DNA from 2 places in the Blautia sp. NSJ-140 genome. Region 2 is predicted to be linked to the other one. Evidence: riboswitches for the same ligand, from Rfam matches in the RefSeq annotation. Region 2 holds a riboswitch; the other holds the start of a gene.
What was found. Region 2 has a riboswitch for cyclic di-GMP ahead of MUB50_RS15080 (response regulator). Riboswitches for the same ligand answer to the same signal wherever they lie in the genome.

Region 1 (5,536 bases), on a different contig from region 2:
GATTCTTTTTCCCATGCCTCAAAGAAACTTTTGTTCACATCCGTTTCAAGAGACAGCTCCCTCTCATGAAGTAAAAATTCCTCAACCAACTGCAGCTGGCTGTAGTACCCACTCACTTGAAGATCATAGGTCTGCTGTATCTGTTCAACAACAGCTCCCATACTGCTTTTTCCGTTTTCGCTGATATACTTCTTAGACTTACTTATCAGATACTTGATACAACCTAAGCTTAAAAGAATAATAAGTAGTATAAGCAACAGCCTTGTTATTTTTTTTCTTTTATTTACCGTTTGTTCTATCTCCACTTTTACTGTTCAACCTCTATATAGTCTTCCGGTGCTGACGGCTGCTGTCCTTTTGACATTGCTTCGATCCATGCACTTGATAATGTTGTCTCTTTAAGCTGCTCAATCTCACATTTCGAATTTATTTTTTTCAATACAGACATTGTGGTGTCTGTAAGAAGAATCGAGTATTCCTTTTCTTTGTCTATTTTCTTATCATTAACTGTCAAGTCCTTTAATGAAAATCCACTTTCCTCTTGATTGACGATCATTTTCATACCGGATGCAATTGGTAATTCGTATTTATTGGTTACATAAAAATTCTCATCAGCATCGGCGAGATAATTTTCCACGAGTTCACAAACCTGTTTACCATTGATTTTTGCAACATATAATGCTGTATCTGAACTCTTCGCTGTCATCATGCCAACCCGGCTGCTGGTGCATTCTCCTTTGTACATAGAGGAAGTGAAATAATAATATGGTGCCAGAGCCAGCTGTGCCTCATTTTCTTCTCTGATCGTAGTTAAAATGGAAGATGCTGCATCACGGCCATTTCTATCGTTCAGTGAAATGGAATATTCATTTTCAAAATTCACCGTTGCTTTTTCTTCTGGATCTTTACGATTTATTGCACTACAAAAAGTATCATAAGCCTGTGTTTCATCCATTTCTCCTGACAGTAATCCGTGAACAGCCTCAAGACTTGCATCAAATGATTTTTGAGCGGAATACCGGATATAAACAGCATTATTATTAATTTCCTCTTCCAGTCCAGGCACATCCTGCATCATGGTTGGAACATCTGTATTCAATGAAATAACACCGCTTCCATCCGCAATCAGCTTTTGCCCCTCTTCTGAAATCATACAATCCAGCACATCCAGTGCAGTATCCAGTTTCTCCCGGTCTTTTTCCAGGTTTTTGTTAAATGCAATGTTTAAGGACGGAGTCATGTACACATAGGATTCATCCGATGTCTGTGAAAAGTAAGGAATACGGATCAGATCCGCATCCATCTGTTTCTGCAGCTGCTGCATAACCGTCGGATGTCCATGAAACATTGCTGATTTTCCCTCGACAAACATCTGGGTTCCTGTATTGATGTCAATATTGATATCTTCTTTACCAAAGTGCGAGTCCTTAAGAAACTGACTGGTTTCTGAAAAATACGTTTCCATAATGTATCATCAAACTTTACTTCATCCGCTGCAGTCTCTGCACCGTTTCGCCATTCAATACCATCCAGGCTTGTAAACTCACCGATTGCCGCTGCCTGGATGATTTCATTATTAGACCAGTCTTCACCAATATCCATGGAATACGGTTTTATGCCATTATCATAAAACTGCTGACAAGCCTGTACATATTCCTCATAATTTTCTGGAATCTTTATGCCATACTGATCAAACAGTGTTTTGTTGGCAATGATCGTCTGCGGAATACCACAGATTGGCAGCCACTGGATTTCATCCTCATCATTCTTATAATATTGCACCGCATAAGAATAGTACTTGGAAACAACATCATAAGAAGCAAAATCCATAAGATAAGGCTGTAAGTCCTGTGCATCTGTTCCAGAGAATCGACGTACTGTTATGATATCCGGTAATTCATCATGTTCTTTAAAATAACTGTATAAATCGGTATCATTGTTACCAATAATAAATTCAATATCCTGATCTGGGAACTGTTCATGGATATAGGGTGCAATATTTTTCATCAAACGATTTTCCCATAGATAAACGGTAAGATGATCATCGTTTTTAGATACCTCTTTCTTTGACTGTCCACATCCAGACAAGACAGCAGTTGCTACAAGTACACCTGACACCACTGCTGTCAGACAACTTTTTACCTTTTTCATACTTTTATTTTCCTTATTCTTTCCTGATAAAATCATTATTGTTACGTCTATGAAATAACATCGTTAAAAAAGCACTGTCAGACAGACAGTGCACCTCATTTCATGCAACTGGCTGCCATTTTACAGGCCCTGTAGCTTTGCGTCCCAGACTTTCATCTGGTTTGCCGATTTCCTTATTATAGATATAGCTTTTAAACTTATGCCAAAAAAAACTAATTTTATTATACTTTAACGTTCTACTATGCACAAGAAAAAAATTACCGTTTTAACGTTCAAAAACAAAAAAAGAACAGCCGATACATATACTCGAACTGTTCTCCTACTTTCGAAGTCCATGAAGCATTGACATTACTGTTTCCTGCTCATTTGTATTCAGATTGTTCCATATCCTTAAAACTTCCTCCCGCTCTTCTGTCAGATCTTCCATATACTTCTGATACTCTTCATTACCTTTTCCTTGCTGATAACTGATCCAACTTTCATCTGTCAATTTCATTTCATTCTGCATTTTTAACAAATGTAGCAAGAATTCTCCCACCTCTTCAGGTGGTGAGATGAATTGCACATCTGGGCATATCTGCTCAAAAAATCCCTATAGTACAAAAGAAACACTTGTTCTCCATTCCCTGATGTAGTATACTAAAAAAGAACAATTAGTTCATAAATACATATCAGTCGATAAAAGAAAATGAATGATAAATATAATGGAATTAGACAATAATTCCCATTCAGTATTTCTACTATACTATCACCTGGTGATGGTTATAAAATACAGAAGGTGAGAAGAATGAACCGCGCCGTAAAAATAAGGATCTATCCAAATAAAGAGCAGAAAGTCCAGATAGAGAAAACAATCGGCTGCAGCCGCTTTATCTATAACCAGATGCTCGCGGACAAGATCAGCTATTACCAGAAAGAAAAAAAGATGCTCCGGAACACACCGGCCGGATATAAGAAGGAATATCCCTGGCTGAAGGAGGTAGACTCCCTTGCCCTGGCGAATGTGCAGCTGCATCTGGAAAGTGCGTTCCGGAAGTTCTTCCGGGAACCATCCTGCGGATTTCCACGTTATAAATCAAAGAAGCATACAAGAAATTCGTATACGACCAATGCAGTAAACGGGAATATCCTTTTGCAGGATAGCCATCTGAAGCTTCCGAAGATGGCTGCCATAAAGATAAAACTCCAACGGCAGATTCCGTCAGACTGGAAGCTGAGATCCGTAACTGTGAGCCGTGAGCCATCCGGGAAATATTTTGCAAGTCTTTTGTTCTGCTGTGAGAACCAAACCGTGGAAAAAAGACCGGCAGAGAGATTTCTTGGGATCGATTTTGCCATGCAGGGAATGTGTGTATTTTCTACAGGAGAAAGAGCTGGATATCCTATGTTTTACAGAAAAGCAGAGAAAAAACTTGCAAAGGAACAGAGAAAGCTCTCCCACTGTGAAAAAGGAAGCCGGAACTATCAGAAACAGAAGAAACGGGTAGCTTTATGTCATGAAAAGATAAAGAACCAGAGAAAAGATTTCCAGCATAAGCTCAGCAGGGAGCTTGCTGAAAGATATGATGCAGTATGCGTGGAAGATCTGAACCTGAAGGGAATGTCCGGAGGCCTGCATCTTGGGAAAGGCGTGCAGGATAACGGGTACGGGCAGTTTCTGTCCATGCTTGGATACAAGCTGGAAGAGCGCGGAAAACATCTTATAAAAGTAGACCGTTATTTTGCATCCAGCAAGATCTGCAGTGTATGCGGACATAAGAAAAAGGAACTAGCATTGTCGGATAGAATGTATGTCTGTGAATGTGGAAACAGGATGGACCGGGATGTGAATGCAGCAGTCAACATCCGGGAAGAAGGAAAAAGGATCTATAAAGAATGTGCCTGACGGCACAAGAAAAAATTCCGTAACCGGATAAACATAAAAAACAAAACCGCAGGACACGCGGGGATAGCCTGTTTTAGCTTTGCCCTAAAGGGCAATCGAGCAGGAAGCCCCCACTTCAAAATCGTAAGATTTAAGTGGTGGGAGCATGTCACTTTGATATGAAAAATGAGCAGTAATACTGCTGATGCTACCTGTCCAATTACAGTTGCGTAGGCTGCGCCTTTCACTCCCATTTCCGGGCAAGGTCCAATACCGTAGATCATGATCGGATCAAGGATGATATTTACAACCGCTCCAACCACCTGACCAATTGTGGAATAAAGAGAACGGCCTGTTGCCTGGAGTAACTTTTCAAATAGAGAAAAGAAAATAATACCAAAAGAAATTACGCAGCATATCCTCAGATAGCTGACCCCCATCTTAAGTACTTCTGTATCTACTGTCTGCGATGAAATATATGCTTTCACCCCAAAGATACCAAACAATAAGCAAACCGCATAAATGATCACTCCCAGAAACAGACTGCTTCCGTTAGCCCCCTCCGACTTCACAAAGAAGAGTTCGTTTCCTGCTCAGGTTTCTCGATTCTGAGCATGCGATATCCGATTCCTATGTGTGTCTGGATATATTGTACACCGTTTTTTTCGGGCTCCAGTTTTTTCCGCAGTGTTGCCATAAAGACCCTGAGAGAAGCAACATCGTTTTCCGAGCAGCGTCCCCATATCTGCTGAGTAATATATGTATGTGTCAATACTTTTCCAATATTACGTGATAAAAGGCATAGCAGCTTATACTCAATGGGCGTCAGATGCAGTTCTCTATCCTTCAGGAATGTGCAGCCAGCCGTGTAATCTATCTTTAATCCACCATTTTCAAAAACAGATGTTTCCGGCTGTTTTCCTGCCTGCGTTATGGCAAGCCGCCTTTGACTGACACGGATACGCGCAAGTAATTCTTCTACTGAAAATGGTTTTGTGATATAATCATCTGCACCCGCATCCAGTGCCTCTATTTTGTCCATATCTTCACTTCTGGCACTGATCACGATAATAGGCATATTCGACCAGGTACGGATTTTTTTTATTACCTCTACTCCTTCCATATCAGGAAGACCCAGATCCAGAAGAACGATATCCGGATTGTGTGATGAAGCCTCCAGAATGGCTGAAGCCCCATTTTCTGCAGCCAGATATTTATAGTCATGTGTTTTTAATGTGGTAACGATCAGGTTCCGTATGGGTCTGTCATCCTCAACTACCAGAATTAATGTCTTATTCATTTAATGTCACCTCGCTTAATGGTAAAGTAAAAGTAAAATTACATCCATGCGGAGCATGATCCGAAAGAACCAGGGTTCCATCGTGAGCTTCTATGATAGAGCGGCAAAGTGCCAGGCCAAGCCCCAGACTCCGTTGGCTGTCTGCAACGGTCGTTTTCCCTGTATAAAACATCTCAAAAATATGTGGCTTCATTTCATCCGGAATTCCGGGGCCGTTATCT
Region 2 (5,536 bases):
TATCTCCTCCATCAAACACAATATTCTCATCTGCCGGATAAGCCTCCATGTATTTTGGTGTCGCAAGACAGGTTACCGTGAAAGTATCCTCATCCTGAATTTGTTTTCCGCCCGTTGTAACTTTGCTCAATGAGTAACCATCTTCTGTTTCCTTGATTTCCACAGAAATACCACTGACCACCGGCAGAGAGCCACGGTTAAACGGATTAAAGCCTCCCTCATAGCCTTCTACAAAGTTTTTAACTATCTCTTTCAGTTCAGCACCGCTCATCTTGCTGCTGTAAGCTGCCAGACCATTTGGCATGATCATATCACCTGCCATTTTTTCTGTATAACCGGCTTTCAGCACATTTCCGGTAAAGCTGTTTCCGGTTGCGATCAGTACATCCGTCCCATAGATGCCGCGCAGGGTGTTAGCCATAACAGAATAGGCTTCATTGCCTCCACCGGTATGGAAGCGATTGGAATAAGTTTTCTTTGAATCCAGCACAATATTCTCAGAAGTGGATTTTTTTTCAAGAAGCTGGGAATTAAATGACTGATAAGCCTGCTCTGCATCATATTCTCCTGAGATCATCTTAGAAACCACATCCTTGGAAACAGAGAAAAAGTCATTTGACGCAATACGGATATACATGTGGTTTTCCTCTATCACAGGTTTCACATCTTTCATATATTCCGTAAGATGGATATCCACATCCTGACTGTAGCTTAACAGATCCTGTCCATCACTAATGATCCGGTTCTGCGCATCCTCCGAAAGCATTGTGTTCAGTACCTTCATTGCTTTCTTTCGACGTGTCTCATCCTGTGTCAGATTGCGGTTTAAAGCCACCTGGAAATATGGTGTAGTCATAATCCACTTTTCACCGTTTTCCTGAAAGAATGGAAGAAACGTTGTGTTAATACCCTGATCCTGAAACATTTTTACACTGGCAGAGCTGCCAAAGTACATGGCAAGTCTGTTACTTTGATACATCTCAACTATATCATCATAAGTCATGTTCAGATCATCCTGGCTAAGCCCTGTATCCTGGATGAACTGTTTCATACGTTCAAAAGCCCCCGGCCAGACGGAACTGTCCAGACCTTCTCTCTCTGTATTATCCGGGCCACTGTAGGTAGTACGCCACTTACGTCCGGCCACAGAAGACAACTCTGATGCAGACAGCCCCTGCAACATCTCCATACAGGTATAATCATAATAATAATCTGCCGTAAACCCGCAAATCCCCACTTTGTCAAATTCCTGGCAGGCAGAGACAAAGCTTTCGTAATCTGTCGGAAGAGGGATATCATATTTTTCAAAAAGGTCTTTGTTCACTACAAAACCATGTGCATCCGCACACACGGGAAGCCAGTTTACGCTTCCATCCTCATTCATAAAATTGCTGAGGTATGTATCATAGACAGCCCCTGCCGCATTTGTTGTGGAAAGATCCATCAAACTGTCTTTCAGAGGATTTGCATCATGCAGTGAAAAACGACAGCAGGTTATAATATCCGGCAATCCATCATTTTCCTTAAGGAACTTGTAGAAATCCAGATCATTATTCCCTACTACAAATTCAACATTGATATCCGGGAGCTGTTCCTGGATGTATGGTGCATATTTTTCATACAGGTTTGTGCTCCACAAATACACCGTGATCGTATCTGCATCTTCTTTTTCCGCGCTCTTCCCGCCACAGCCTGACAAAAGTGATATAACTGCCACCATCACCAGGAACACCGGCAAAACTTTGTTCCATTTTTTCTTTTTCATTGGGATCCTCCTTCTGAGCCTCCTTTGCATTTTTCTATTTTACAATATTAAAATATCCAACGACCCCGATGTATCCATCCTTCTTTAAAGGCGACCACAATGTATGCAACTTCAGTTTATACATTTGGCGGACATTCTCCACCGTTGCTTTTATCTGCACAGAGATTTCTTTATTTTGTACAGATGTCTGATGTAATAAAGCCTGAATATGATGAACATCTTCTTCATTTACTCCGAATTCTTTGAACAGATTGAAATTCGGATTATTTCTCTGACATAATATCTGCTGCTTTCCGTTTAATATAGTCAGCTGACCTGAAATTGTATTGTACTCAATTGAATTCATGCCACTGTTCGATTTGAAGAAATCGAGTTTTTCCTTCATGACCCTGACAACATTCTGTGAATAATTATGATTCGGTAAAGATCTGTCGCTGAGTATCTCATTTGAAAGTCTCTGTACTTCATGGTAATAGCTAGTATCATCCATCTCTTTATCAATCATTTTTGAAAGCTGAAGACTCAGTTCTTTCAGACACATAAGGAGGATGGGGTTAAATTGTCCACATTGCCCATCCAGGATCATTTGAATCGCTGTGTCATGATCAAATGCTTTCTTATAACATCTTTCACTTGTAAGTGCGTCATAAACATCGACAATCGACACCACCTGTGCGGAGATTGGTATTTCTTCTCCTTTCAGGCCATCCGGATAGCCTTTTCCATCCCATCTTTCATGATGCCATCTGCAGATTTCCCATGAAGCACGTACCAATGAATTGTCTTTTGGGAAATGCATATCCCGGATCATATCTGCACCAAGCTCACTATGAGTTTTCATAATCTTGAATTCTTCATCGGTAAGTCTGCCGGGTTTGTTCAGAATTTCTTCCGAAATACGGATCTTACCAATATCATGAAGAGAAGATGCTGTTGTGATCAAAGAAATATCTGCCTCTGTCATAGGATAAGCATCTGTTATTTTTACCAGTTGTCTCAGCATCATTTCCGTTGCTGTTTTAATATGCAGGATGTGTTCTCTGCTCTCACTGTTACGTGATCCCAATACATTACTCAGAATCCGGATCATAATATTATTATTTTCTTCTTTTTCGTAAACCTGATCATAAACCACATTGATCAGATGCTTTTGCTTCATATAGAGTCCAAGGGTATTCTGAACTCTTTTCTTTACAATCACAGAATCAAACGGTCGTGTGATATAATCCGTGATTCCCAGCTCATATGCCTTACGCATCGTATCAACAGCATCTTCAGAAGATATCATGATTACCGGAGTTTCATCTATACACCGACTTTGGTTCATCCATTTCAGAACTTCAAAACCATTCATCTGTAGCATATTGATATCTAAAAGCATCAGATCGATTCCCGGATTTTCTCCCATAATCTGAATTGCCTGATTTCCATTTTCAGCTTCCAGGTAATTATAAGTTTCTCTGAGAATCTCCTTCAACATATCCCTGTTAAATTCTGAATCGTCTACGATCAGGATCTTTTGTCTTTTATCCATATTTTTTATTTCCTTTATCCATGTGGGTTTTATGATATTCCGGACACCCGGTCAAAAACAGAAAGTCGTGTCGCATCACTTAATTCGACAGTCCCTTCTTTATTTCTTCAATCATCATTTCATATACTTCTGTTACTTTTTCCATTGCCTCCGATATCCCCGGCTGCGCTCCGGTTCTATCTCTCAAAAGTTCTGTTAACTCATTACTAACCTCATACAGACGGTCAAAAGAAAGATTCTGACAAACCCCTTTCAATGTGTGTGCACTGCGGAAAGCATCTTCATAATTTCTATTCTTCAATGCCAGTTTTAACTGCGGGTAACTCTGATCCTCAAGGAACTTTAATGTAAATTTCCGAATCAGTGCTTCGCTTCGAAGGCGTCCTAAAACATCTTCATAATTTCCTCCGATAGCTTCATAGCATTCCTGTATTGTCATAATTTTGTCCTCCTATTATGTTTCACTGCTTATTTATCATTGCTACATCAATTACATTCCACCAATTTATGAATTACTTTTATCAGTAATCCCAGATCAACAGGCTTAACAATATGTTCATCCATCCCTGCTTTTTTTGCTCTTATTCTGTCCTCCGTGAATGCATTTGCTGTCATTGCAATGATCGGTATTGTCTTTGCAACTTCATAACCATTCATTACCGGCATCATAATGTCCATAAGAATGACTTTCGATCACAGCGGATATTCGCAATCCGCTTCGCTGCTTGTTCATAACCGAATAACACCATAAAAAAGCACCGTCTCACAGACAGTGCACGTCATTTCATGCAACTGGCTGCCATTTTACAGGCCCTGTAGCTTTGCGTCCCAGATTTTCATCTGGTTTGCCGATCATCCTTATTATAGCTTTTACACGTATACCAAAAAACTGGTCTTATTATACTATAGCGCTCTACTGTACACAAGAAAAATATTACCGTTTCAACGCCTGAAAACAAAAAAGGAGTGCGCTCCAGAACAGAGAAAATACTTTATCCCCACGAAAAAAATCCCCGCTGTCTGACTGAAATCAGACAACAGGGATTTTTTATCAAATCATCAGATTGCTGCGATCACTTCTACCTCACAGAGAACATTCTTTGGCAGTGTCTTGACTGCAACACAGGAACGTGCAGGTTTGTTTACGAAATATTTGGCATATACTTCATTAAATGCCGCAAAATCGTTCATATCTGCAAGGAAGCATACTGTCTTGACTGCATTCTCATAGCTGGAACCGGCAGCTTCCAGAACTGCTCCGAGATTCTTCATAACACGGTCAGCCTGCTCCTCGATGGTTGTTCCAACTACCTCTCCAGTTGCCGGATCCACCGGGATCTGACCGGATGTGTAAAGCGTATCTCCATGGATGATAGCCTGGGAGTATGGTCCGATTGCTGCAGGTGCTTTGTCTGTATGTACTGTCTTCATAATAGAATTCTCCTTTCATGAACATTTCGGATACTTCTCTGTCGGAAATATCCATCAGGATCTTACTCAGCTGTTTTTTATTCTAACTCACAGATCACCCCTGGTCAAGGTCCATATTCAGATAATTATAAACAATACCGGAAATATCCCGGATATGCGAAACTGCGTCCCCAGGTTTACAGTCTTCTGACATCACACAGAGGATATATGTAGTCTTTTTTCCATATACAATGGCGATATCATGCTGGTCCGTATCCGTTTCTCCAGTCTTATTTGCAATTTCCACGGACGCAGATATCCCGCTGGGGATCTTAGTAGTAACCTGCTGGTTCAGAAGCAGATTACGCATAGCCTCCGAAGCTTCTTTCGATACACATTCTCCTTTATAGATCCGGAAAAGAAGCTCTGCGCAGTCTTTTACGGAAGTGGTGTTCCTGCCGCCGAGGCCGACATCCTTTGAAGAGGACGGGCTTAAGATGTGCTGAACGGAAGTATCTGCAAATTTCTGTTCCGCAAGAAATCCATTTACAGCCTGCGCTCCGTCCTTAAAAACACCCGATGCTGTCTGCAGACGTACCAGCTCATTAAAGGATTCATTGTCACTGACTGTGATCATATTCCAGAGAAGATCATTGACCTTTGTGGATACGGACGGATCTGTAACATCTTTTTTCATTTTTGCCGCTTCGCTCTGAAGGACTGTATCCATGTTGGCATAGGTCTGGGCCATGACAAACACTTTGATCAGACTGGCTGAGTACAGCGACTGGCTGTTCTGTTCAAACTCCTGACCACTGGTCAGATCC

Region 1: it holds a riboswitch for cyclic di-GMP, as region 2 does, so the genes downstream of both, MUB50_RS09560 (ABC transporter substrate-binding protein) here and MUB50_RS15080 (response regulator) in region 2, are expected to answer to the same signal.

The regions. Positions count from the first base shown of each region.
Region 1 is NZ_JALIFS010000007.1:30,173-35,708, forward strand. It holds gene MUB50_RS09550 (ATP-binding protein) at 1-161, opposite strand, end outside; gene MUB50_RS09555 (5'-nucleotidase C-terminal domain-containing protein) at 308-1,348, opposite strand; gene MUB50_RS09560 (ABC transporter substrate-binding protein) at 1,288-2,151, opposite strand; cyclic di-GMP riboswitch class I at 2,252-2,327, opposite strand; gene MUB50_RS09565 (hypothetical protein) at 2,471-2,647, opposite strand; partial or broken gene MUB50_RS09570 (IS200/IS605 family transposase) at 2,856-2,930, shown strand; gene MUB50_RS09575 (transposase) at 2,939-4,036, shown strand; partial or broken gene MUB50_RS09580 (MATE family efflux transporter) at 4,186-4,566, opposite strand; gene MUB50_RS09585 (response regulator) at 4,584-5,315, opposite strand; gene MUB50_RS09590 (ATP-binding protein) at 5,308-5,536, opposite strand, start outside.
Region 2 is NZ_JALIFS010000015.1:28,979-34,514, reverse strand. It holds gene MUB50_RS15095 (ABC transporter substrate-binding protein) at 1-1,765, opposite strand, end outside; gene MUB50_RS15090 (response regulator) at 1,800-3,299, opposite strand; gene MUB50_RS15085 (Hpt domain-containing protein) at 3,379-3,738, opposite strand; partial or broken gene MUB50_RS15080 (response regulator) at 3,786-3,986, opposite strand; cyclic di-GMP riboswitch class I at 4,084-4,159, opposite strand; gene MUB50_RS15075 (RidA family protein) at 4,359-4,730, opposite strand; gene MUB50_RS15070 (serine hydrolase) at 4,825-5,536, opposite strand, start outside.